2 regions of the Enterococcus casseliflavus genome follow, and region 2 is predicted to be linked to the other one. Evidence: riboswitches for the same ligand, from Rfam matches in the RefSeq annotation. Region 2 holds a riboswitch; the other holds the start of a gene.
The links. A riboswitch is a leader RNA that binds a small molecule or an ion and turns the genes downstream of it on or off. The one in region 2 is predicted to bind FMN.

Region 1: it holds a riboswitch for FMN, as region 2 does, so the genes downstream of both, ribD (bifunctional diaminohydroxyphosphoribosylaminopyrimidine deaminase/5-amino-6-(5-phosphoribosylamino)uracil reductase RibD) here and P0G38_RS05550 (ECF transporter S component) in region 2, are expected to answer to the same signal.

What each region holds. Positions count from the first base shown of each region.
Region 1 is NZ_CP119393.1:232,138-244,431, reverse strand. It holds gene P0G38_RS01120 (ABC transporter ATP-binding protein) at 1-170, opposite strand, end outside; gene P0G38_RS01115 (FecCD family ABC transporter permease) at 175-1,248, opposite strand; gene ribH (6,7-dimethyl-8-ribityllumazine synthase) at 1,722-2,195, opposite strand; gene ribB (3,4-dihydroxy-2-butanone-4-phosphate synthase) at 2,217-3,428, opposite strand; gene P0G38_RS01100 (riboflavin synthase) at 3,406-3,993, opposite strand; gene ribD (bifunctional diaminohydroxyphosphoribosylaminopyrimidine deaminase/5-amino-6-(5-phosphoribosylamino)uracil reductase RibD) at 3,978-5,054, opposite strand; FMN riboswitch at 5,167-5,305, opposite strand; gene P0G38_RS01090 (HAD-IC family P-type ATPase) at 5,500-8,148, opposite strand; gene P0G38_RS01085 (NAD(P)H-binding protein) at 8,488-9,123, opposite strand; gene P0G38_RS01080 (bile acid:sodium symporter family protein) at 9,723-10,724, shown strand; gene P0G38_RS01075 (iron-containing alcohol dehydrogenase family protein) at 10,660-11,760, shown strand; gene P0G38_RS01070 (glycosyltransferase family 2 protein) at 11,932-12,294, shown strand, end outside.
Region 2 is NZ_CP119393.1:1,131,418-1,143,711, reverse strand. It holds gene der (ribosome biogenesis GTPase Der) at 1-802, opposite strand, end outside; gene rpsA (30S ribosomal protein S1) at 966-2,180, opposite strand; gene P0G38_RS05580 (IS1182 family transposase) at 2,473-3,909, shown strand; gene cmk ((d)CMP kinase) at 3,954-4,625, opposite strand; gene P0G38_RS05570 (LysM peptidoglycan-binding domain-containing protein) at 4,731-5,348, opposite strand; gene P0G38_RS05565 (RecQ family ATP-dependent DNA helicase) at 5,421-6,803, opposite strand; gene P0G38_RS05560 (helix-turn-helix domain-containing protein) at 6,797-7,792, opposite strand; gene P0G38_RS05555 (ferredoxin) at 7,819-8,034, shown strand; gene P0G38_RS05550 (ECF transporter S component) at 8,092-8,685, opposite strand; FMN riboswitch at 8,836-8,960, opposite strand; gene P0G38_RS05545 (pseudouridine synthase) at 9,040-9,756, opposite strand; gene scpB (SMC-Scp complex subunit ScpB) at 9,759-10,343, opposite strand; gene P0G38_RS05535 (segregation/condensation protein A) at 10,336-11,085, opposite strand; gene xerD (site-specific tyrosine recombinase XerD) at 11,100-11,990, opposite strand; gene fur (ferric iron uptake transcriptional regulator) at 12,224-12,294, opposite strand, start outside.

The sequences.
Region 1 (12,294 bases), 900 kb from region 2:
CCGCTGTCAGGTTTCAACGTTTTGTAGATAGCTTTTAACAATGTAGATTTGCCGCTGCCGTTGGAACCAATCAAGCCGACAAATTGCCCCTGTGCGGTTTGGACGGAGATGTCTTTTAGTATCTGCTGATCTCCGATCGTCAGATTGAGCTTTTCAACTGCTAATTTCATTCCGTCACCCCCCAAAGTTGTATTGCCGTTTGACAATGATATAGATAAAGATCGGTGCGCCAATCAGCGCTGTAATGATACCGATCGGCAGTTCGACTCCTTGCAGGGTCGAGCGGGCGATCACATCCGCCCAAATCAAAAACAACGCGCCTGTCAAAGCGGTCAAAGGCATCAACAGGCGATGATCCGACCCGCTGACTCCACGTACGATATGAGGAATGATCAAGCCGACAAAGCCGATCATACCAGAATTCGCAACGATGATACTGGTTAATAGCGCTGCTAGCAGCATGTAAAAACGACGATAGAAGGTCAGCTTGACCCCTAAGGTGGAGGCAACTTCATCTCCCAGCAAAAGCGTATTCAAAACACGGTATTGCGTCAGGAAGAACAGCGTGATCAAAGAAACCAGAACCACGATAAAGCCCAATTTGTTCCAAGAAGCCGAGGCTAAGCTGCCCATCGACCAAAACGCCACAGTCTTCATCCCTTCTGCATTGCTAGCCAGATAGATGATCAAGTTTGAAACAGAGCTGCATAGGGCACTGACGATCGTCCCCGACAGCACGAGTTTTGTGGAAGTCATTTTCCCACCGATACTAGCAAGCAGCAGCACCAAAATAGTCGCAATCCCCGCTCCTGCAAAGGCACCAAACGATAAGCCCAGCTGCAAGACTAGCGCCGAGCCGCCAAAACCGACTAAGATGGCGAAGGTCGCCCCTAAGGATGCGCCAGAAGAGATTCCTAAGATATAGGGATCTGCCAGCGGATTTTGGACCACTGCCTGCATCACTGCCCCGCTGATCGCTAACCCCATGCCCACAAAAATAGAGAGCAAGACCCGCGGTGCCCGAACAAACCAGACGATATTGATGTTTGCGTCTGAAATGCCTGAAAGATCACCAACCAATCCATGGCTGATTTTATAGAAGAGAATTTGGTAAACTTCGCCAAGGGTGATATTGGCTTGGCCGTTTGCCAAAGCAACTCCTGCAGATAAGAGAATGGCAACAACTAAAACACAGCAAATGATTGTCGAAACCATCCAACGATTTGATTTAATCAACCCTACCGACATGTGATTCTCCTTTATTCAGCACGAACCTCTCCTGATTTCACAGCAAAAACAACCTTGACTGTTGCCTCGCCGCCATCATAAAAGAAGCATCTGTGCGTTTTTTCGCTTATAACAGTTCTTCTCATGAAAAGCGCCAAAGCCATGTGCTGCTTTGACATCTATTTGCAAATGAGAATCACTCTCAATGAATAGAGTCATTATAAGGAACCTTTTGTGAAATGTAAATAATTTTCTGAAAATTTCCTTAAATAAGAGTTATTCTAATGTTCGTGATTGATCGGGCGTTTTCCTCTCCATTGATCGATCGAAAATACGGTACCCGTGAAGAAGCGAATCCTTTGGCATAATAATCAAGTGTTTTTTTTATGATGAAAAAAAGACAGACTTCATTTTGTACGAAGTCTGTCTCCAGTCTGATGCCTATGCTCAGGCAGGCTTGTTCTTACTAGCTTTTCTTTGTTCGAACGTGAAACCTATGCGTTGCCAAGGATTTGCTGATTCAACGAAATCATCTCCAAAAGACCTTGAGCGGCTTCGCTGCCTTTGTTGCCAGCTTTGGTTCCCGCCCGTTCAATAGCTTGTTCGATCGTTTCAGTCGTCAACACACCAAACATGATCGGAATGTCGGCATTCAGACCAATTTGGGCTACGCCTTTCGCCACTTCATTTGAGATCAATTCATAGTGGGTCGTTGCTCCGCGAATCAAGGCACCTAATGTCACGATCCCATCGTATTGCTTGTGGTCAACGATTTTTTTGGTAATATACGGAATCTCATAAGCACCTGGAACCCAATACACATCGATGTTTTCTGCTTTGACTCCATGACGCAACAAATTGTCTTTGGCGCCTTCCACTAACTTGGAAGTGATAAACTCGTTGAATCGTGAGACCACGATCCCTACTTTGACTGCCTCTCCCTGAAACGTTCCTTCAAATACTGTCATCGCTCATTCTCCTTTGGTTGATTAAATAGATAGGTAATGGTGAAACTTTTCTTTCTTCGTTTTCAAATAGCTGCTGTTTTCTTTATGCGCAGGCATCTCCAGCGGTACCCGTTCTGCTACCTTAATCCCTAAGCTTTCTAATTCCTTCACTTTGTCAGGGTTGTTGGTCATCAATTGAATCTCCTGCACTTCTAAGGAACGTAAAACATCAGCGGCAAACGTGTAATGACGGGCATCTGCTGCAAACCCTAATGCAATATTTGCTTCATAAGTATCCATGCCTTGTTCCTGCAGCTGATAGGCACGAAGCTTGTTCCGCAAGCCAATACCGCGGCCTTCTTGGCGTAGATACAAAATCGCACCGCGGCCTTTTGCTTCGATCTGCCGCATCGCCTCTTGCAGCTGTTCGCCGCAATCACAGCGATGAGAGCCGAAGACGTCGCCTGTTAAACACTCTGAATGGATCCGTAGTAACAGCGGCTCGGTAGTATGTTGAATCTCGCCTTTGGCTAGTAAAAGGTGTTCATTGCCGAACTCATCTTCAAATAAGGTCAATTGGAACGCCCCAAAAGCCGTTGGCAGATCCACCGTGATAGGCGTGGTTCCTCGTAGATATTCCGCCAACTCATCAATGGTCAAAAACGGCAGCTGCCATTTTTCTGCTAATTTTTTCAATTCTGGGACCCGAGCCATCGTGCCATCTTCATTTAAAATCTCACAAATGTAGGCTGCTTCCACGCTGCCAGCAAGCTTTGCTAAATCCACAGCCGCTTCTGTATGTCCTCTGCGTTCCAACACGCCGCCAGGTTGAGCGGTCAATGGGAAGATATGGCCAGGGCGATAAAAATCCGCAGCCTGTGACGCAGGATCGGCCAACTTTTCAATCGTCACTGCCCGGTCTTTCGCAGAAATTCCCGTACTCGTCGTCACGTGATCGACACTGATGGTAAATGCGGTGCCAAAGGCATCCGTATTATTGGCGGTCATCTCAGGCAATGCCAGCTTTTCAGCGATCGCTTGTGAGATGGGTGCACAGATTAAGCCGCGGCCATAAGTCGCCATAAAATTGACAGATTCTAGCGTTGCGTATTCAGCGATCCCAATCAAATCTCCTTCTGATTCCCGATTTTCATCATCGGCGACAATCACTAAGCCGCCTTTTTTTAACCATTCCACTGCTTGTTCTACTTTATGCATCGTCTGCCTTCTTTCATTTTCGTTGGTATTTGACATATTTCCCGATCATATCCGTCTCGATATTGACCCACTCCCCTTTTTTCAACTGCCCCAGCGTCGTCTGGTCTTTGGAATGGGGGATCAAGCTAACGGAAAATGCCTGTGCCGTCGTCTGGATAACCGTCAAACTGACGCCATTGATCGCAATCGACCCTTGCGGAATGATTTCCCCTTGCACACTGACAGGATAAGCAAACGTCAAGATCAAGGCATTTTCCAACTGCTTTTTCTGGATCAAACGGGTCGTTACATCAATGTGGCCTGCGACAAAGTGGCCTTCAAAACGCTGCGTCGCTGCCATCGCTCGCTCCAAATTGACTTCGGCACCCACCGAGAGTTGTTTAAAGGTGGTTCGTTGAAAGGTTTCTGGCATGATATCCACCGTAAACGTCGTCGCTTGTTTGGCGATCGCCGTCAAACACGTCCCGTTGATCGCCATACTGTCTCCGATCTGATAATCCGCCAGTAATCCTTCGGACGCACTGCAAGTTAGCTGGATCGTGCGGCTTTGCTTGCGGATCTCTTTGATGCGGCCTTTTTCCTGAATCAATCCTGTGAACATTCCTCTGGTCTCCTTCCTCGGATGCAAACATCTTCCCCAACTGCAGTCACCGTCACCTCTGTTAGCTGCTGCAGCTGTTTCGGGGTACGCTCACTGGTAAAACTTGCCAGACTATTGCCCCCAAGAAACTTTGGCGCCACATAGGTAATGCTTTCTTGCCACAGTCCGCTGGCTAAAAAGGCATCATGGATCGCAGCGCCTCCTTCTACGTAAAGCGATTGGACCTGTCGTTCGGCAAGCTCCTTCAGCAATGAAACAATTGTCAACTCTTCCAGCTGGATCACTGACACATGAGCTGGCAAATCACTGACAGTTGTCTGCTGCGTAAAAATCCACACAGGTGCCGAATCATCGGCAAACAGTGACAAATGGGGTTGCGACAGCGTTCGCCCCCGACGGTCTAACACGATGCGAATCGGCGGAAAGCTGGTTTCAACCGTGGTCAATAACGTGGGATCATCCGTCAACACCGTCTGACTGCCCACTAAGATTCCTTGATAGTCTCCACGTTCTTGATGGACGTTTTGCCAAACCGCTGAACCAGTGATCGCACTGCGGGTTAACGCATCATGAGCGATCCGGCCATCTAAAGTGATCGCTTGCTTCAACGCCACGTAAGGTCGCTGATGCTGATGGTAAAAATTATAGTGTGGATTCAAACGGCGCACCGCTGTTTCTTCGATGCCCACCAACACGTCGATGCCCTGTTCTTCTAAAAAGCGCTTGCCTTGTCCAGCCACGATCGGGTTAGGGTCTAACTGGCCGATGACTACCTTTTTGATGCCGCTGTCGATGATCAGCTGGGTGCAAGGCGGCTGTTTTCCTTGATGGTTGCAAGGTTCTAACGTCACGTATAAAGTCGAATTGATTAGGTCTTCGGAGGAATGGCATTGTTCGATGGCGTTTCGTTCCGCATGGGGCTGCCCATAGACTAAGTGAGCCCCTTTAGCAATGACCCGTTGCTCTTTGACGATCACAGCGCCCACTAGCGGATTGGTAAAGGTTTGGTAACGCCCTTTTTTGGCTTCTGCGATCGCCAAACGCATGTATTCGTTATGCATCTTCCTTCCTCCTTTCAATAAAAAAATGCCTCGTGAGAATCTCACGAGGCATAGACAAACAAGACCGGCAAAAAATCAATTTTAGACGCACTGCGCCCCTTGAAATTTTGTGGTTTTTCTTCTCCCATCCAGACTTTCACTGTCGGTGCCAGATTCACACTGGCTCCACCGCATAGCTATGCGGGTCACGGACTTCAAGCATTGCGCTTGTCACCGTCGGTCGGGAATTACACCCTGCCCCGAAGAATACTATTCAATTCATGTGCATTTTAGCCCGACCATTTTTGTTTGTCAATAGGCCTGATTACAAGCCAATAGGAATTCCTCTTGGCTTTTTCTTTTGGCAACCCCAAAGCAGCGACAGCAGAAATCCCTTGTCGTTCCGCCATTTTCCTAAGTTGCAGCAAGGCGATTTTGCCTGTAAAAAAACACGAGAAAACCTAGGTTAAATATTTTTTCTCGAACGAAGCCATTTATCAAACTCCGTCACGAGTAAGACGACCATGCCAGAAGCTGCTGAGATGACCCAGCCGATCAAGGACATGTCCTCCGTATGAAAGGCGCTTTGCATAAATGGAACATAGGTCAATAACAGTTGCAGAACTAGCATCACACCAATAATCACGAACGCTTTTGGATTGGTGAAGGAAGCTTTAGAAAACGCCGGTGCACTGGTACGGATGTTGAATAAATAGAAAATCTTACTTAAGACCACGATATTGACCATCATGGTACTAGCAACGGCTTCGCTGACACCTTGCAGCAAGAGCCAGTCATGGGCGATCAAACTGATGACTGCCATCAAGATCGATACATACGCCATCTGCCAAATATCATGGCGATTCAACAATTTATTACCTGTCTTTCGCGGTTTTCGGCTCATGATCCCAGACTCTGCTGGTTCAAAGATAAACGCAAACTGGATCGTAATAGCAGAAACCATGTTGATCCACAGCAGTTGTGTCGCCTGCAGCGGCAATTCTTTTTGCATCATGATCGTAAAGGCAATGATCAGCCCTTCGGCAAAAGATGTCGGCAACAGAAACAGAATGCTCTTTTTGATGTTGTCATAGATCCTGCGTCCTTCGCGAATCGCTAAGGACATGGTACCGAAATTGTCATCGGTCAAGATCATATCAGCAGAATCTTTGGCTACATCCGTGCCGCTGATCCCCATCGCTACACCGATATCCGCCCGCTTCAACGCTGGGGCATCGTTGACACCGTCCCCTGTCATCGCCGTGACTTTGCCTTTGGCTTGCAGCGCTTTGATAATGTCCAATTTATTTTTCGGCGTGGTTCGTGCAAAGACTTGATTCGTCAAGGCAGCATCTTGAAATTCGGCTTCACTCATCTGATCCAACTCGGCACCAGTCACGACGTGAATCTCATCCGCTAAGCCAAGCTTTTCCCCAATCGCTTTGGCGGTCAGAGGGTGATCCCCAGTGATCATTTTCACTTGAACACCGGCTTGGTTCATTTCCTTCAGGGAGGCAATCACTTCTTCTCGCGGCGGATCGATGATCCCGGCGATCCCTAGTAATTGCAGCCCTTGCTCAAAAATCGTTTCATCAATGTGATCAATCGAAACTTTCTGATAGCCCACCGCTACCACTCGTTTGCCTTCTGCCGACAAGCGGCGGACATGGCCTGTCCAATAGGCTTCATCAAAAGGCGCCGCTTGTTTTTGCACCATTTCAAACAATTTATCTGGGGAGCCTTTAACAAATAGCAAGCGTTCCCCCGCAGGGTTTGCCACTAGTTTCGCCATATAGCGGTTGTCCGAATCAAAGGGCAGCATATCCAGTTCTTGGTAAGCGGGTGCTTGCGGATAGGCAAATTGCTTATGATACAGCGTCAAAAAGGAGCCGTCTGTTGGTTCCCCATTGATCGTCCAGTGATTTCCTTCTGGGACTAATACCGTATCGTTGGCTTCGTAGCCAGCTTCCAAAAACAACTGCAAGATGTCTTGTGTGTGGACGTCCTCCTGCTTTGGACGAATTTCTCCCACCGGCGCATAGCCGTCACCCGTCACTTCGTATTCCTGCTCAGCCAATACGATGTCTTTGACCGTCATTTCATTTTTTGTCAGGGTACCGGTTTTATCCGTCGCGATCACATCCACTGAGCCTAGCGTTTCAACCGCCGGTAGCGTTTTGATGATGGTGTGCTTGTTTTTTGCCATATCACTGACACCCATCGCCAAAACCACCGAGGTCGTTGCTGGCAATCCTTCTGGGATCGATCCGACGATCATGGTGACGACGGCTAAGGACAAGACAGAGATCGCGTAGGTTTGCTGGAACAAACTGACGACAAACAGCAAGACCGCCACGCCCATGATCACATAGGTGATGCCTTTCCCCAGTCCATCGATCTCTTTCATCAATGGCGTTTTTCGTTCTTCCGTTTGATTGACTTCAGCTGAGATTTTCCCAATTTCAGTCTTGACGCCAGTAGCGATCACGATCCCTTTCCCGCTTCCTGACGTCACGGAAGTCGAAGCAAACGCCAAATTCCGTTGTTCCGCTAATGGAGTTGCTTCATCCATTAAGGCATCTGTTATTTTTTCCACCGAATCGGCTTCACCAGTCAAGGCGGATTCTTGGATACGCAAGTTGTCCGCTTCGATGATCCGCAGATCTGCGGGCACATTGTCACCAGCTTCTAGGAATACGACATCCCCTGGAACGACTTCGGCAGCTGGAATATCTTGCCGAATCCCATTCCGATAGACCGTGGCTTCTGCTGATAGCATCTCTTTGATTCGTTCTAACGCATCGGAAGCATTGGCTTCTTGGTAATAACCGATCAACGCATTGACCAGTACGACGATGCCAATGATCACGGCATCAGAGAAATGCCCCATCAGCAGCGTTAAGATGGCGGAGAAAATCAAAATGTAGATGATCGTGTTATGGAATTGCCGCAGCAGCAAACGCCACTTGGCGGTTTTTTTGACCGCTAATTGATTCAATCCGTAGGTCTCTAACCGTTCGGTTACTTGCGCCTCATCTAATCCTTGTTCGATTGAGGGCACCTGATACTGTTCGATTGTTTCTGATACTGATAATTGAAACTCTTTTTTATTCATTTATTCTTCTTCCTTTTCTTTTTCATTGATGGATAACACAAATAAGCCCCTTATTTAGAAACTGCTCCTAAATAACGCGCTGTTGTTGGTCTCCTATTCAATTAAAAAGTAAGGTAAGTCAAAATAGTGTTTCTGCTCACCGTCACTCGAGTCGCTTGACATTCGTTTACCACCCCCTCTAAAGTTAGCAATAAGCGTAACAAACTATTTTTCCAAAGTCAAGAGTCACCGCTTTCAAAAATGAAAAGTGACTGGCTTCTTCACAAAAAAAGCCGCACGACAACGATTCATTGCCGTACAGCTCCTTCAGTACATTCTCTTCAAGCCCGAAGGCACGCCTTAAAGCTGATCCAGTGCCTCGCTGATGGGTGTTTCCCCAGCTTGGACTTTGATGACTTTTTGATAAGTTGCTGGGCGTTCCAGCATTTCACCTAACAAGACGGCGACATCCTCGATGGGGATCGCACCAGAGGTCGTTTCACTGATCTCGATCAAACTAGATCCTGGTGTTTCTTTCAACGCACCCGGCTGCAAAATCGTATAGTCTAGTGCGGTGTTGTCGATCAGCCAGCGATCAGAGAAAAATTTGGCGATCGTGTAATCCATCAATGACGCCATGCCTTCCCTTTGCCACTGTTCAGGTTCTAAGGCATAGGCTGAGCTAAGGTGGATGTAGCGCTTGATTCCTTTTGCTTCAGCGGCTTGCATCACTTTGACCGCACCATACAGATCAGATTGCAGCAAATCTTTGCCTCGGGAACCCGCCACGAAGTATACCGCTTCCGCATCTGCGAATTTCGCCGCCATCTCTTCCGGTTCCGTGTGTAAATCAAAGAACACGGGCTTGATCGTCTCCGTTTCCGTGATTTTCTCACTGCTGCGCGCACCAGCATAAACGATGTGTCCTTGTTTTTCTAGAAAGGTGATCAATTTTTGGCCTACTCGTCCAGTAGCACCAACGACAAAAATTTTCATTTTCTTTGCTCCTCTCGTTTCTTTTTCCAACACTTGCTAGTATCATCGTAGGACAAAAACCAAGATCCAACAACTATTCTGTTTCTAAAGGAAGGGGAAAAAAGCACAACACAAACCAATTCTTGCTGTTTTTCCCCATAGAAACCCATGTTTTTTAAAAAACACCCAAAAAAATGAAAAAAATTTTCTCAAACGATTGACAAAGCGTTGACTCTTTTGTAGACTAGGTAGAAATAATTTAAATATTTAGAAAATTCCAAATAAAGAAAAGGACGGTGGCGTATATGACCCGCACCAATGTTAGCAAACGAATTATTTTATTATTATAGCCGGGACTGTTTGATTTTATACATTCAAAGAGTCCCTATTCACATTGCATCCAAAAAGAAGATCAGCTTCTTGAGATGGAGTGTTTTTTTATACCCATTTTCAAGGAAGCGGCCTTTTACAAGCTGACACATTGATGTCAGATAGATCCCAAGCGCTCATTGAACAACTGCTGCCGATTCCCCGCGGTTATGCACTGCACTTATTCTAAAGACCCCTTCTGTTTGAACACTTGATTGGTCAAGCAGAAAAAGGAAGGATGATTTTTTCTTATGAAAACCGTCAACACGATCGCTGCTTTTGTAAACAAGTATTTGATCTATATCATGATTTTATTGATGATCGTCTCTTATTTCTTCCCGCAACCCTTCTTATGGATTCCGCCTCGTACAACGATTCTTTTGAGCATCATCATGTTTTGTATGGGGATGACTTTAAACGTTGCTGCGTTTAAAATGGTCGTCTTACAGCCTAAAGCATTCATCTTAGGGGTGCTTTTCCAGTTCACCATCAGTCCTTTGGTGGCTTACGGCTTAGCGCAGCTGTTTGGTGTTTCTTCCGGTTTGATCATCGGGTTTGTCCTACTAGGTTGCGTTTCTGGTGGAACCGCCAGCAATGTCATGACCTTTATCGGCAAAGGCGATGTCGCCCTCACCGTTTCCATGACCACGGTATCGACCTTGTTAGCGACCGTCGTTACCCCCTTTTTGGTTTACGTCTTGGCTGGTCAGTACACCGAGATCTCCTTCTGGGAAATGCTCTTGTCTGTCTTGCAGATGGTGCTTTTGCCGATCATTTTAGGGGTGATCTTCCACAAACTCATTGCCAAGCACATCGAGCGATTTCTGCAATCATTTGTATTGATTTCTTCCGTTAGTATCTTATTGATCGTTGCCGGAACTGTCGCTCGCAACGGTGCCGTGATCGTCCAATCTGGCTTGATCGTAATTTTCTTAGTCTTGCTCCATAACTTGATCGGCTACGGCGCAGGCTATGGTCTGAGCCGTGTGATGGGCGTCAGTGCCACCCAAGCCAAATCCATCATGTTTCAATTAGGAATGAAAAATACCGGCCTAGCGATCTCGTTAGCCAATGCCCACTTTGCCGCCATTGCGGCAGCCGTTACCCCTGCCGCAGTCGGCATGGTGATCCATCAAATTACCGGACCAATTTTAGCCAATCTCGTGGCCAAGAAAGAAGGAAAACAGTATGAGTCAAAGTATCTTTTTGCCAAACTACACAATCGGGGCGGACGCCTACGAAAAAGTAAATGACATCGTAAAACCATACGGCACCAATGCCGTGATCATCGGCGGAAAAACCGCCCTCGAAAAAGCTGAAGACAAGATCAAAGCCGGTTTAACGTCAGCAGTCCAAGTGACGGATACCTTGTGGTACGGCGGCAACTCGACCTATGAAAACGTCGATCAGCTGTTCGCTACTCCAAGTGTCCAAGCCGCCGATGTTCTATTCGCCGTTGGTGGCGGCCGCGTTTGCGATACCGTCAAAGTGGTTGGAGAAAAAGCAGGCAAACCAGTCTTCACCTTCCCGACGATCGGCTCCAACTGCTCACCCGTCACCGCAGTCTGTGTCATTTATAAAGAAAACGGCGAGATGCAAGGGTTGTTTTTCCCTTCACAACCGCCGACCCATGCCTTTATCGACAGTGAAATCATCGCCCAAGCTCCCGACAAGTATCTGTGGGCAGGAATCGGCGATGCCCTCTCCAAAGAGATCGAATCGACGTTTTCAGCGCGAGGCGATCAATTAGATTACACCGATGGGTTAGGCATCCAAATTGGCAAAATGTGCACGGAACGCTTATTGCAATACGGCACACAAGCCTTGAAGGACAGTGCTGCCAATCAGCCGTCTTATGCCATTGAGCAAGTCGTCTTGGATATCATCGTGACCACCGGCTTAGTTTCCGTCTTAGTCATCAATGACTACAACTCCGCCCTTGCCCATTCCTTTTACTACGGAACGACCGTTTTGGAAAAAATGGAAGACTATTTACATGGCGCTTCCGTTAGTTACGGCGTTTTGGCCTTGTTGCAGCTCGATCAGCAAGATGCCCTCTTCCAGCGCATCTACGCCTTTATGAAGGAAAACAAACTGCCGGTTTGCCTAGCGGATATGGGCCTTAACGACACCAGCGACCTTGAGGCAATCTTAGACAAAGCAATGACCACTAACGACATCGTTCACGTGCCTTATGAGATCACGCGAGAAATGTTTAAACAGGCAATCCTAGACGTGGAAGCCTATCATGCCAAACAAAACCAAGCGGCATTGGCAGCTGCCAATTAAATGAAACCCTTCAGCAATTCGTTGCTGGAGGGTTTTTGTATGGCCTTTTTTTCGCTTCTTCGTACTTGTCCTCCTTCTTCTTTCTCACATGTTAAAAAAAATGCAATCGTTTACTTTGATTTATTTTTAAAAACTTATTACTATTTTAGTATAACAAAGGAGGAGATTAGTTTGGAATTGGTTTATTTATCTGGGTTGTTTTTGGTCATTTTCTTGTTGTATTTCCTGGCAAAGAAAAATAATCGCATCAAGCAGTTGTTTTCGAAGATCACGATTGCTTTTCTGTTTATTTACTTGGTTTGGCGTTTATTTTTCACGATCCCGATTGATAGTTCTGCTTCACTAGTATTTGGGATTATTCTCTATATTGCGGAAGTCATTGGTTTATTTGTCTATGGCTTTTTTGTTTACCTTTTTTCCAATAAGCTCTCAAAAGAATACCGCTACGAGGGGGATGAAGCAGAAGAATTCTTGCCAAGTGTCGCCGCTTTTATTTGTACTTACAATGAAGACATCAAGCTGGTGATCGCCACG
Region 2 (12,294 bases):
CAGCGTTCAAGACCATCAAGACGACGTCTGAGCGTTCAATGGCCCGCATCGCCCGCATGACACTGTATTTTTCAGTAGACTCGTAGACCTTCCCTTTTTTACGCATGCCGGCGGTATCAATCATGGTAAATTCTTGACCGCTTTCGCTGGTAAAATGGGTATCGATCGCATCACGAGTCGTTCCTTCGATATCAGAAACGATCACTCGCTCTTCCCCTAGAATTGCATTGATCAAAGAGGATTTACCGACATTTGGACGACCAATCAAACTAAACTTGATGATGGAATCATCTTCTTCTTCTGCTTCATTGGTGAAGTGTTTGACTGCTTCATCAAGAACATCCCCGATCCCTAATCCATGACTTCCTGAGATTGGGTATGGATCGCCTAGACCCAAACCATAAAATTCATAGATGTCGGTACGCATCTCGGGATTATCAACTTTGTTGACCGCTAAAATCACGGGTTTGTTGCTTTTGTACAGCAAACGAGCCACAAGCTCATCAGCATCGGTTACTCCTTCACGAGCACTCGTAATAAAAACAATGACATCTGCTTCATCGATGGCGATTTCTGCTTGATGCTTGATTTGATCCATAAACGGCTCATCACTTAAATCGATCCCACCTGTATCGATTACGCTAAACTCACGGCCTAGCCATTCACCGGTGGCATAAATACGATCTCTGGTCACTCCTGGAGTATCCTCAACGATCGAAATTCGTTCTCCAGCTATCCGGTTGAAAATGGTCGATTTCCCCACATTCGGACGTCCAACGATCGCTATTGTTGGATTTGACATTTTTTACCCTCCATTTAAAAAAGCAGTCCTTGTACGCTGCTTCTTGTATTCAATCTTACTTAGTTTACCTAAAGCCATGGAAAGTTGCAAGCTTTCCTGGCAAACAAAAAACCAGCTTATAACAAATTCAAACATCGAATCGTTATAAGCTGATGGCATACAATTACTCTTCGTCGCTGTCTTTTAAGGCATCACCTAAGATATCACCCATAGTAAAACCAGTTGATTCTTCTGGCAATTGATAGTCGTCCTCTGAAACCTCTTGTGTTTCATTGGTGTTTTCGGCTTTTTCTAATGCTTTGATACTTAATGCGATTCGGTGTTCTGAAGGGTTCACTTCAAGCACTTTCACTTGCACTTCATCACCTTCTTGTAAGACTTCATGTGGTGTCGCAATGTGTTTATGGGAGATTTGTGAGATATGGATCAGCCCTTCAACACCTGGGAAGACTTCCACAAACGCACCGAAGCTTGTCAAGCGTTTAACAGTCCCCGTCAAGACACTGCCAACAGCCGCTTGCTCTTCAATATTGGTCCAAGGTCCAGGCAATGTGTCTTTGATCGAAAGTGACACACGTTCTTTGTCTGCATCAACAGATAAGATACGCACATTGACGGTATCGCCAACAGATAAAACATCACTAGGTTTGCCAACATGTCCATGAGAAATTTCAGAGACATGGACAAGTCCATCGATGCCGCCAAGGTCTACGAAGGCACCAAAGTCGGTCAAACGCGCTACTTTTCCTTCTACTTCTTGTCCTTCATATAAATCAGCTAATAAAGCTTCTTTTTGTTTTGCTTTTTCTGCTTCGACAACTGCTTTATGAGAAAGGATCAAACGGTTTTCTGAAGGCTCGATCTCAACGATTTTGAAGGTCAATGTTTTCCCTTTGTAATCTTCGAAATCCGCAACAAAATGGTCTTCGACCATTGATGCTGGGACAAACCCACGAACACCTACATCAACCACTAACCCGCCCTTAACGACGTTGGTGACTGGTGCTTCAATGATTTTTCCTTCTTGGAAATCTTTTTCGATATCTTCCCAAACTTTTTTCGCGTCTAAGCGACGTTTAGAAAGGAGATAGCTGCCGTTTTCTTTGTCTTTACCAATTGCTGAAATCACAACCAATTCTAAGACATCCCCAATTTTGACTGCTTCGTTGATGTCTTCAACAGGTAAAGTTGATAATTCTTTTGCAGGAACAACGCCTTCAACGCCGGCGCCTTCGATCCCTACGATCGCTTGTTTATCCTCAATGGCCAATACCTCACCTTTAACGATATCTCCAACTTTTACTTCTTGGAAATTGTCTAAAGCGGCTTCCATTGATTCATTTCCACTCTCAACCTGATTATTTTCAAATTCTGTCATCTCTCATGTCCTCCTAACCAACAATTCTGCAATAATTGCACTACATCTTTTAGTTTAAAATAGAATGAAAAAAAAATAAAGCGATTTCTCTTATTTTCCTAAAAAACTACGGTTTTTTCGTTAAAAAAGTCTTTTCACCTCTGTTTTCTTACTCACTTTCATCTTTTGGTTTCGAAAAATAAAAAAACAATGGGGAACACCCATTGTTCAGACTGTAGACAAAGTACTAGTTTTTAGTGCTTTGTCTTTTTTTATCCGTTAAAATAAGAGTATCAATTGGAGGTGTATCCAGATGCTCTCAAAACAAGATATGAGTAAACGCGCACAAATCGGTTTCTTTTCTCTTGAAGACTTGGTCCCACAGGACCATTTATTTCGGCAAATAGATCAATGTATTGATTTCTCCTTTATTTATGAATTGGTTAAAGAGAAATACGATGAAATCCAAGGACGTCCTAGCTTGGATCCTATTCTTCTAATTAAATTACCAATGATTCAATATCTATTTGGTATTAAAAGTATGAGACAAACAATAAAAGAAATAGAAGTGAATATCGCTTATCGCTGGTTTTTAGGTTTGAGTTTAGAAGATCCTGTTCCTCATTTTTCAACATTTGGTAAAAACTATACGCGACGGTTCAAAGGAACAGATCTCTTTGAAAAAATTTTTTATGAAATTCTAGAACAATGTATCGCTGAAGGTATCGTAGATACTTCCGAAGTATTTATTGATAGTACGCATATTAAAGCACATGCGAATCGTAACAAAAAAGAATCTGTCGAAGTAATGGAACAAGCTGTTTTTTATACAGATAAGCTGACAAAAGAAATCACCAAGAATCGAGAAAAACATTTAAAAAAGCCCTTAAAAGAAACAAACGCAGAAAGTAAAACTTCCTTGAAAAAAAGAAGTACGACTGATCCTGAAAGTGGTTGGTTTCATAAAGGTGAACACAAAGAAGTTTTTGCCTATAGCTCACAAGTGGCGTGTGATAAACATGGATGGATATTAGGTTATACTACACACCCAGGGAACTTTCATGACAGTCGTACGTTTGTTTCTTTATTTAACAAGCTCAAAGGAGCTTTTCCCCTAGAAAAATTAATTATGGATGCTGGGTATAAGACACCAGCAATTGCACATTTACTACTCGAACATAAATTGACCCCAATTTTCCCATACAAACGTCCTATGACTAAAAAAGGCTATTTCAAGAAACATGAATATGTTTATGACGATTACTATAATTGTTATATCTGTCCCAATAATAAAATACTCTCTTATGCCACTACCAATCGCAAAGGATATATCGAATACAAAAGCAATCCAAAGGATTGTAAAAATTGTCCTTTCTTGTCTAAGTGTACCAACTCAAAAAATCATACCAAAGTAATCACTAGACACATTTGGGCTGAAGCTATAGAGACCTGTGAAGAGATACGCCATCAAAGTTGGTTCAAAGAACTTTATAAAAAGAGAAAAGAAACCATTGAACGAATTTTTGGGACAGCAAAAGAATTTCATGGGTTACGTTATACCAATCAAATAGGAATTGAAAAAATGCACATGAAAATTGGGCTTACTTTTGCGTGTCTTAATATGAAAAAGCTGGCAAAAATAAAAAGGATCAGAGCGCAAAAGAGACGTTTTCCTAAAGGAAAACTGCCTAATCTATCGATTATCCATAGAATATTACATAGAAAAAAGACAAACCTCATGTTTGTATAAGGTTTGTCTACAGTCTGAACAATGGGGAACACCCATTGTTTTTGTTAATCAATTTTTTCTTTGATGGTTTTTTTGATTGCTTCGACGACTTGCTCGATCGTTAAACCAGACGTATCGATTCGAACCGCATCCTCCGCTTGTTTCAAAGGGGAGACTTCTCTGTGAGAATCCAGATAATCTCTTTGCTGGATCTCTTCTTTCAACGTCTCATAATCGGTTTTGATCCCTTTTTGCTGATTTTCTTTAAAACGGCGCTGTGCGCGTTCTTCCACACTTGCTACCAGAAAAATCTTGACTTCTGCTTGTGGTAAAACCGCCGTACCAATATCGCGGCCATCCATCACGACACCGCCATCTTTAGCGATCATCTGCTGTTGTTGGACGAGTTTTTCGCGGATCGCAGGGTATGCCGACACCTTCGAAACTGCGTTGGTTACTTCTGGCTGACGGATCGCTTCTGTGACTTGCTCTCCTCCTGCAAAGACCTCTTGACCGTGTTCAGTCGGTTCAAAAGTGATGGGGTATTGATCGATCAAAGCAGCGATCGCCGCTTCATCTTCAAGTGAACAGCCCGTTTTTAAAGCTAAATACGTGATGCTTCGATACATGGCACCAGTATCCGTATAAATAAATCCCAGGTCATTCGCGATGATTTTTGCCACTGTGCTTTTCCCAGATGACGCAGGACCATCAATAGCGATGTTGATTTTTTTCATTTTTCTTACTCCTCGTTTCCCAACGATGTGTATTCCTTCATCGTTTCTGCTTATCGTCCACCTTGGCTTCTCTCTTTCAAGAAAAAAAACCGCCAAAGCGGTTTTTTATTTAACTCTTAACGTGTCGCCAGGGTAAAGCATGTAGTTGTTCGGATCAATCCCATTTAATTGATATAGGGTTTCAACTGAGATACCTGTACGAGCTGCCACTTGTTCAGGACCTTCACCTGCTTGCACAGTGGTATACTGTTCATTACCAGCAGCGCCTTGCCCTTGGTTATTTTGGGTAGTATCTTGTCCAGCATTGTTTTGTTCTTGTGCCGGCTCACTGCTTGAAGGTGTTGATGAAGCTGGCGCAGAAAAACTGCTAGAAGAACTTGATTCACTTGTTGACGAACTCGTTTCACTTGTCGATTCCGTAGTGGATGATTCCGTCGTTGATGATTCGGTTGTTGAAGACTCAGTCGTACTTTCTACAGTACTGCTCGAACTTGCTGCGATCGGGGCATCATTGTTGTGGTTCAATACCCAAATACCGGCACCAACCGGAATTGCCACGATCAAGAAAAGCAAAACTAACACGATCGTCAAAAAGAGTGAATTCCCACGCTTTTGTTTTCTTTGTTGGGATCTTGATGCAGAATCATCGTATTCTGTATCATAGATTGGTTGTTCCCACGGTTCTTGATTTTCTGAATTGTAGTCATTGTCTTTCTTGCTCACTCGTATTCCCTCCTAGTTTCCTTCCGATGTATTATACCATAGGTAAATAAAAACTGTCCTACAAAATACGATTCAATTTATATCTTTAAAAATTTTTATTAAACGTTCCTGCCAATGATGGGCTTCTTTTTTCTGGGGCAGCTGTTCTTCACCCGCTATTTCGATCCCGTCATTGTCGCAACAATAAGGATTCTCCTGGGCTTCCTCTCCGAAATGCGCCAGTAAAAATTGTCGGCGACAACCTGTAAAATGTATATAAGCCAACATTTTTTGTAATTGTTCTTGCTTTTGCTGTTCGTTTTGTTTTAACGTTTCCAGCCAAAAGGAAGCCCCCAACTCCTTCATTTTTTGCTGCCACTTTTCTTGCAACGGTGTCAAGGGTTCTTTCCTCTTCTCCTGAACCATTCGTTCTAAAGCACGGCGTTCTTCTTTGTTTTCTCGCTGAAAGAAGTAATGGATCTGCTCATCATGTTCCTGATAAAGCAAAATCGCATTGCTTTGTTTGCCGTCACGACCAGCTCGCCCGATTTCTTGACTGTAATTCTCTAACGAATCAGGTAGATCATAATGGATCACAAAGCGAATATCTTCCTTATTGATCCCCATCCCAAAGGCATTGGTAGCAACGAGTAATTTTAATTTATTCTGAGAAAACTGCTGCTGCAACGTTTTTCTTTGATCACTCGCGAGACCACCATGATAATAGCCTACCAAATAGCGCTGACGCAGTTTGTTATAGACTTCTTCGACTTTGCTTCTTGTGGAACAGTAGATGATCCCAGCCCCGCCTAAGCGGCTGAGATAGTCTGCTAATGCCGCATCTTTGTCTGTTGTTTGCTCTACGAACAAGCCGATATTGCTGCGGTTCATCGAATAACGGTAGACATTGGCGTTCTTTGCTAACAACACTTGCCGAATGTCTGCTTCAACTTGCGCTGTTGCAGTAGCCGTCAAGGCTAACGTGACGGGTGCCATCAAGCGTTTCTTAACTTCACCAAGCTGCAAGTACTCTGGTCGAAAATCAATGCCCCATTGCGAAACACAATGGGCTTCATCCACCACGAGCATGGCGATCTTAACCTGTTCCAATTGATGCAAAACAGCTTCTTGTACGATCATTTCTGGACTTAAAAACAAAAACTTGTACTTCTGCAAATGCTGCATCACATACTGGCGATCAGCAAGGTCCAATTGACTATTAAACGCAATCGCGCGTTTTTCCCCTTGCTTTTGTAAGCCGTAGACTTGATCTTCCATCAAAGAGACTAACGGCGAGATAATGATCACGATCCCGTCTACTAGGTACCCTGGCAGCTGATAGCACAGACTTTTGCCATTCCCAGTAGGCAGAATCGCTAACGTATCTTGCTGTGCTAAAACACTTTCGATGACTTCTTTTTGTCCTTGGCGGAATGTTTTGAAACCAAAATACTGATTCAGTGCATCTTCTAACATCGAATCCCCCGCTTCTGAGCAATCTGTAACAAACGAATCGTCAAAAAATCAGTCGTAAGAAGCGCCTGTAATTCTTGATAGCTATTTTTCCAAGAAGCTTCTGGCAGCTTTTTCAACAACGCTGTATCAAAGCGCTGAAAAGGAAACGTGGGATCAAGCAATGCCCACTCAATCAAATGATCATTAACAGTTCCTCGTTTAATCCTTCTTTTTTCCATAATCTGCTCGACAGAATCGCCTCGCAAAAACAATGCTCGGCTTTCCACCATGCTTTGGTTTAAACTTCTCTTTAGAAAAGGCGACAATCCTCGAAACAGGATCGTCTGGGGCGTTTTTTCGATCAAGGTTAAAAATTGATGGATCGAAGCTCCTACATAAAGAGTGTCCCAAGGCTTACTTTGAACATTTTCTGGTAAAAGCTGAAAAAACGCCTGCCCTAGAATATCTGGACCAGATAAGGTGCCCGCTAAAAAATCTGCCACTTCTGCGGGAAGCTGGTCAAAAATTGCTGTTAGCTCTTGATACAAGCACTTTTTGATGTCAGGATTGTGACGGATCAGCTGACGGACAGGTTCTGTATAGAGTGGCGTGTTTTCAACGGGAATATACTGATTGGTCACGCCTTGATACGCAGCTGCTTGAACCAGCAGCCGAACAAAACGCCAAGCCTCCTCCGTCGTTCGTCCATAACGAAAGTAATTCGCATAACGCAACAATCGTTCACCTGGCTGCTGGCTGTTTCTAGCAGTCGTTTTGAGCAGCAGACCATCTGAATCTCGACTTAGAGCCCCTCGTTGGATCAAGTCAGCGAGCGTCTGTTGATACGCTTTCTCATTCAACTGGGGCAACGATTGAAAGAGACCTAAGCGATCATAAAAAAAGGCATAACTCAAGACAGAGCTAGTACGCTTACCAATGAGAATTTGATAAAGTGTCGATGGACGCAACTTGTCAGTATCAGAAAACAGCGCTAAAATAAAAGAATCCATATCTTCCTCCCAGAAAGGACTAAAAAATGTCACAACGCTGTAAAATTGTTCCTGAGCGCTGCATTGCTTGTGGACTATGTGCGATCTATGCTCCCGAGATCTTCGATTATGATGAAGATGGGATCGTTTTATTTGCCCAAGAACCGAGTGCACGGCAACAGTTTATCATAGAAGAGCAACAAGAAAAAGTCAAAACTGCTTATCGCAAATGCCCCACCAGAGCGATCCTTATAGAAAAATAAAAAAGTCGACCTGCCATTAACAGACCTTTCGTCTGCCACAGCAAGTCGGCTCATTTTTTATTTTCCTATAGCAGAATGATGGGGCTGCTTACGAGCCAACCATGGGAGCAGTTTGGCATGTAGTGCTAAAAAGACGGCACTGACGATCGCTCCTTTAACCAAATTGAAGGGTAAAATCCCGATCGCCACATATTGCGGCAAAGACATCCCTAAAAATTGATCGGCTGTGACCCCGAAAAAGCGTAGATAAAGCGGTGTGATCACAAATAGGTTCGCCACACTCATAAAAATCGTTACCGACAAGATACCGCTGATGACACCAACCATTTTGTTTTTGGTGTGGATACCTTTGCGGAAAAAGTAGTACATTGGCAAAGTAAAGGCACATGATGCTAAAAAGCTTGCCGTATCTCCCACCATATCAGCAGGTGAAAAACCAGATAAGAACAAATGCAGGACCGAACGAATGAAGGCAGTCACTACCCCACTCCAAGGACCAAATAAAAACATCATGATCATCACGGGAATATCACTAAAATCGATCTTTAAAAAGCTGAATGCCGGAAAAATTGGAAAAGCGATAAATTGCAAAATTGTTCCCATAGCAGCACACATGGCGATCGTCACCATTTTTCTTGTTTTGTTGTTCATCAGTATAAATCCTCCTAAGTTCAGGATTCCTCTTCAAACGAACCTATTAAATTTCCTCGGCTTTCTTGTCGGCGCCAGACAAAAAATGCCCTCTTTTTTCCACAGGGAAAAAAGAGGGCATTCGAAATAGCCATAAGCAAATCAAATACGCTCTATCTTCTTTATCCAGACTGTACTGTCGGTATCGGAATTTCACCGATTCAGCTATTTCCGAAGAAATAGGTCGTGGACTATAACCACCGGTCGGGAATTGCACCCTGCCCCTGAAGACGAACCTTTATTCTATTTATTACATGTTCTATTATACACAAAATCTAAAAATTAACAATAGTTACGTTTTCAGATACTTTTCAACTATTTTGCACTGTTTTTCAGCTGGCTGACTTCTTTCTTCGACAACTCTCGGTATTCCCCTGGACGAAGACCTTTTAAATCTAACGGACCATAGTTTTCCCGTTTTAGTTTTTGCACAGGCAAACCAACTGCTTTTAGCATGTTTTTGACTTGATGATTGCGACCTTCGTGGATCGTCAATTGCACAATACTAGATTGTGCCGTTTGGTCTGTCGATAAGATTTCAAAGCGAGCAGGCGCGGTCTTACGCCCTTCGATCCGAATTCCTTTTGTCAATGGGAGCAGTTGCTTTTTATCCGCAATGCCTTTGACCTTGGCAACATACACTTTTTCGACTTCGTGTTTTGGATGCATCAGTGTCTGTGATAATTCCCCATCATTTGTCAGTAGCAGCAAACCGGAGGTATCATAGTCCAAGCGGCCGACTGGATACACCCGTTCAGGGACTTCAGCAAAATAATCCAAAACGACTTTGCGCTTTTTATCATCCGTTACAGCTGAGATCACACCACGAGGTTTGTAGAATAGATAATAGACGTGTTGTTCTTGTTCGATTGGTACACCATCGACTTCAACAACATCTTTTGAGCTAACTTGGACCCCTAATTCTTTGATCACTTGCCCGTTGACACGCACTCGGCCTTCAGTTATCAATCCTTCAGCTTTTCTTCTTGAGGTGATGCCAGCATGGGCAATCACTTTTTGCAAACGTTCCATCTTCATTCTCCTTCTGTTTCTGCTTGTTTGTAGCGGTCGTAAAAAAGATCAAACGGTGCATCTTCTTCAAGTTCATCTTCCATGGATTGGATATCGGGTAATTCAGCCAAACTTTTTAAGCCAAAATAATCCATAAAGTATTCCGTCGTACCATATAGGATCGCTCGTCCTGGTCCGTCAACGCGGCCTTTTTCTTCAATCAGTCGTTTTGCCACCAATTTTTGAACCGATCCGCTAGATTGGACGCCGCGGATCTCTTCTACTTCCATCCGAGTGATCGGCTGCTTGTAAGCAATGATCGACAACGTTTCTAAAGCGGCCTGAGACAACGAGCTGCCCATCGGTGATTCAGCATATTTCTTCAATAAAGGGGCAAATTGTTTCTTGGTGGTCAAAATGAAATGATTGCCCACTTCAAGAATATGCAACGCAGTATGTTCATTTTCTTCATATTGCTGATTTAGTTCCTGCAAATGCTGATAGACACTGGCAGTATTGCTTTTGACTAAGTAACTCAATTCTTCAAGTCCGATCCCCTCATCACCGACGACGAATAAGATCGCTTCTAATTCACTATATTTACTCATCTTCTTTACCTGTTGGATAGAGCAGAATCGACGCATAATTGTCTGTTTGCTCTACTCGAATCGTTCCTTTTTTCATTAATTCTAATAGTGCCATAAAAGTTACCACAACTTCTGTTTTATTGTAGGTCGTAAAAAACGAATCAAAGCTGCGGCCTTTTTTGGCACTGACATGTTGCATCTCCAGCTGAATCGCCGCCATCTTTTCATCGATGGTGCTTTCATCAGGAGAAATTTTGGTTTCTAGTACTTGGCGATTTTTCTTTTTCTCGATCATTTTTTGAAAAGCCAAAAAGAGATCGATCGTATTGAATTGATTGGCTCTTAACTGATCTTCTTCCTCTTTGTATTCATCGACATCCATCGGATCTTTCGTATAATACAAACTTCGCTCTTCCGCTTTTTCGGAAAGCTGCTCGGCTGCATACTTAAATTTGCGGTATTCTAGCAGCTGTGCCACCAGCATATCCCGTGGATCTTCTTCGTACTCTTCCACTTCAGCAATCAGCTCTTGTTTCGGTAACAGCATCTGGCTTTTGATCGCCATCAGAGTTGCCGCCATGACTAAATATTCACCAGCGACTTCTAATTCTAAAATTTTCATGGCATGGATATACTGCATGTATTGTTCGGTGATGGTTGCAACTGGAATGTCATAAACATCGATTTCCAGTTTTTTGATCAAATGAAGCAGCAAATCCAACGGTCCTTCAAAGACAGCTAATTTTATTTTGATTTCTTCCATTCCATCCTCGATTTCTAGGCGCGCGGAAAGTGCTGCTTGTACACTTCCGTCATCCGTTTCTTCGTTATATGCGTGTAAATCTGAGTGGTCGAGATATCTGCGTGTCCTAACAGCTCTTGAACCGTTCGCAGATCTGCGCCGTTTTCTAATAGATGAGTCGCAAAACTATGGCGCAACGTATGGGGAGTCACATTTTTGGTGATCCCAGCTTGTCGAACCAAGGCTTTTAAATTTTTCCAGATTCCTTGACGAGACAGCTGCGTGCCATGGTTGTTTACAAACAGGTGGCTTTCATCCGGTGTTTTTCTCGTCAAATACGGACGTGCATCGCTGAGATACGTTTCGATCCATTGAATCGCTAAATCCCCTAATGGGACGATCCGTTCTTTGTCGCCTTTCCCGGTTGTTTGCAACAAGCCCATACTTAAATGCAAATCATTCAATTTCAAACCGATCAACTCGCTGACGCGCAAACCTGTCGCATACATCACTTCCAAAATCGCTCGATCGCGAATGCCCAACACCGCTCGAGTATCTGGTGTTTCGATCAAGCGCTCCACTTCCTGCAAACTCAAAGTGTCAGGTAGCTTCTGCTGTTTTTTCGGCGAATCAATATGCTGCATCGGATCATGATCGGTCAACCGTTCTTGACGCAAATATTGATGGAATCTTCGCAAACTGGAAACCATCCGAATCACGGTTGCCGAGGATTTTCCCGCCTCTTGCAAACTTTGCAAAAAAGACAAAACGATCACTCGGTCAATCTGTTGCCACTGCGTCACTTGTTTTTTTTGTAAAAACGCAAGATACTGTTGCAGATCCCGCTGGTAGCTGGCACGGGTATTTTGGGATAGCCCGCGCTCAATGGTCAAATAATGAAGATAATCAATAATTTGTTCGTTCATGGGGCTTCCTCTACTTTCAGCTTTTTTATCATATCAAATTCTGGCTCGTTTAGATAGTAGCTTGCCAACAAAAAAGAGGCATTTACCCGTATCTTTTTCCCAAGGAAACACCCGAATCATAGCAGATTTTTTGGTTTCTTTCAAATCGGAAAAAAGGACACTCTTCCTATTGAAACCATCTGACTATCATTCGGGTGATAACAAAATCTTTTCAAATTGCCCAGCTACAGACACTAGGCTTTGTTTTGGCATTTTTGGCAGACACCATGAAATGTCAACCGATGATCCTTTACTAAAAAATGGT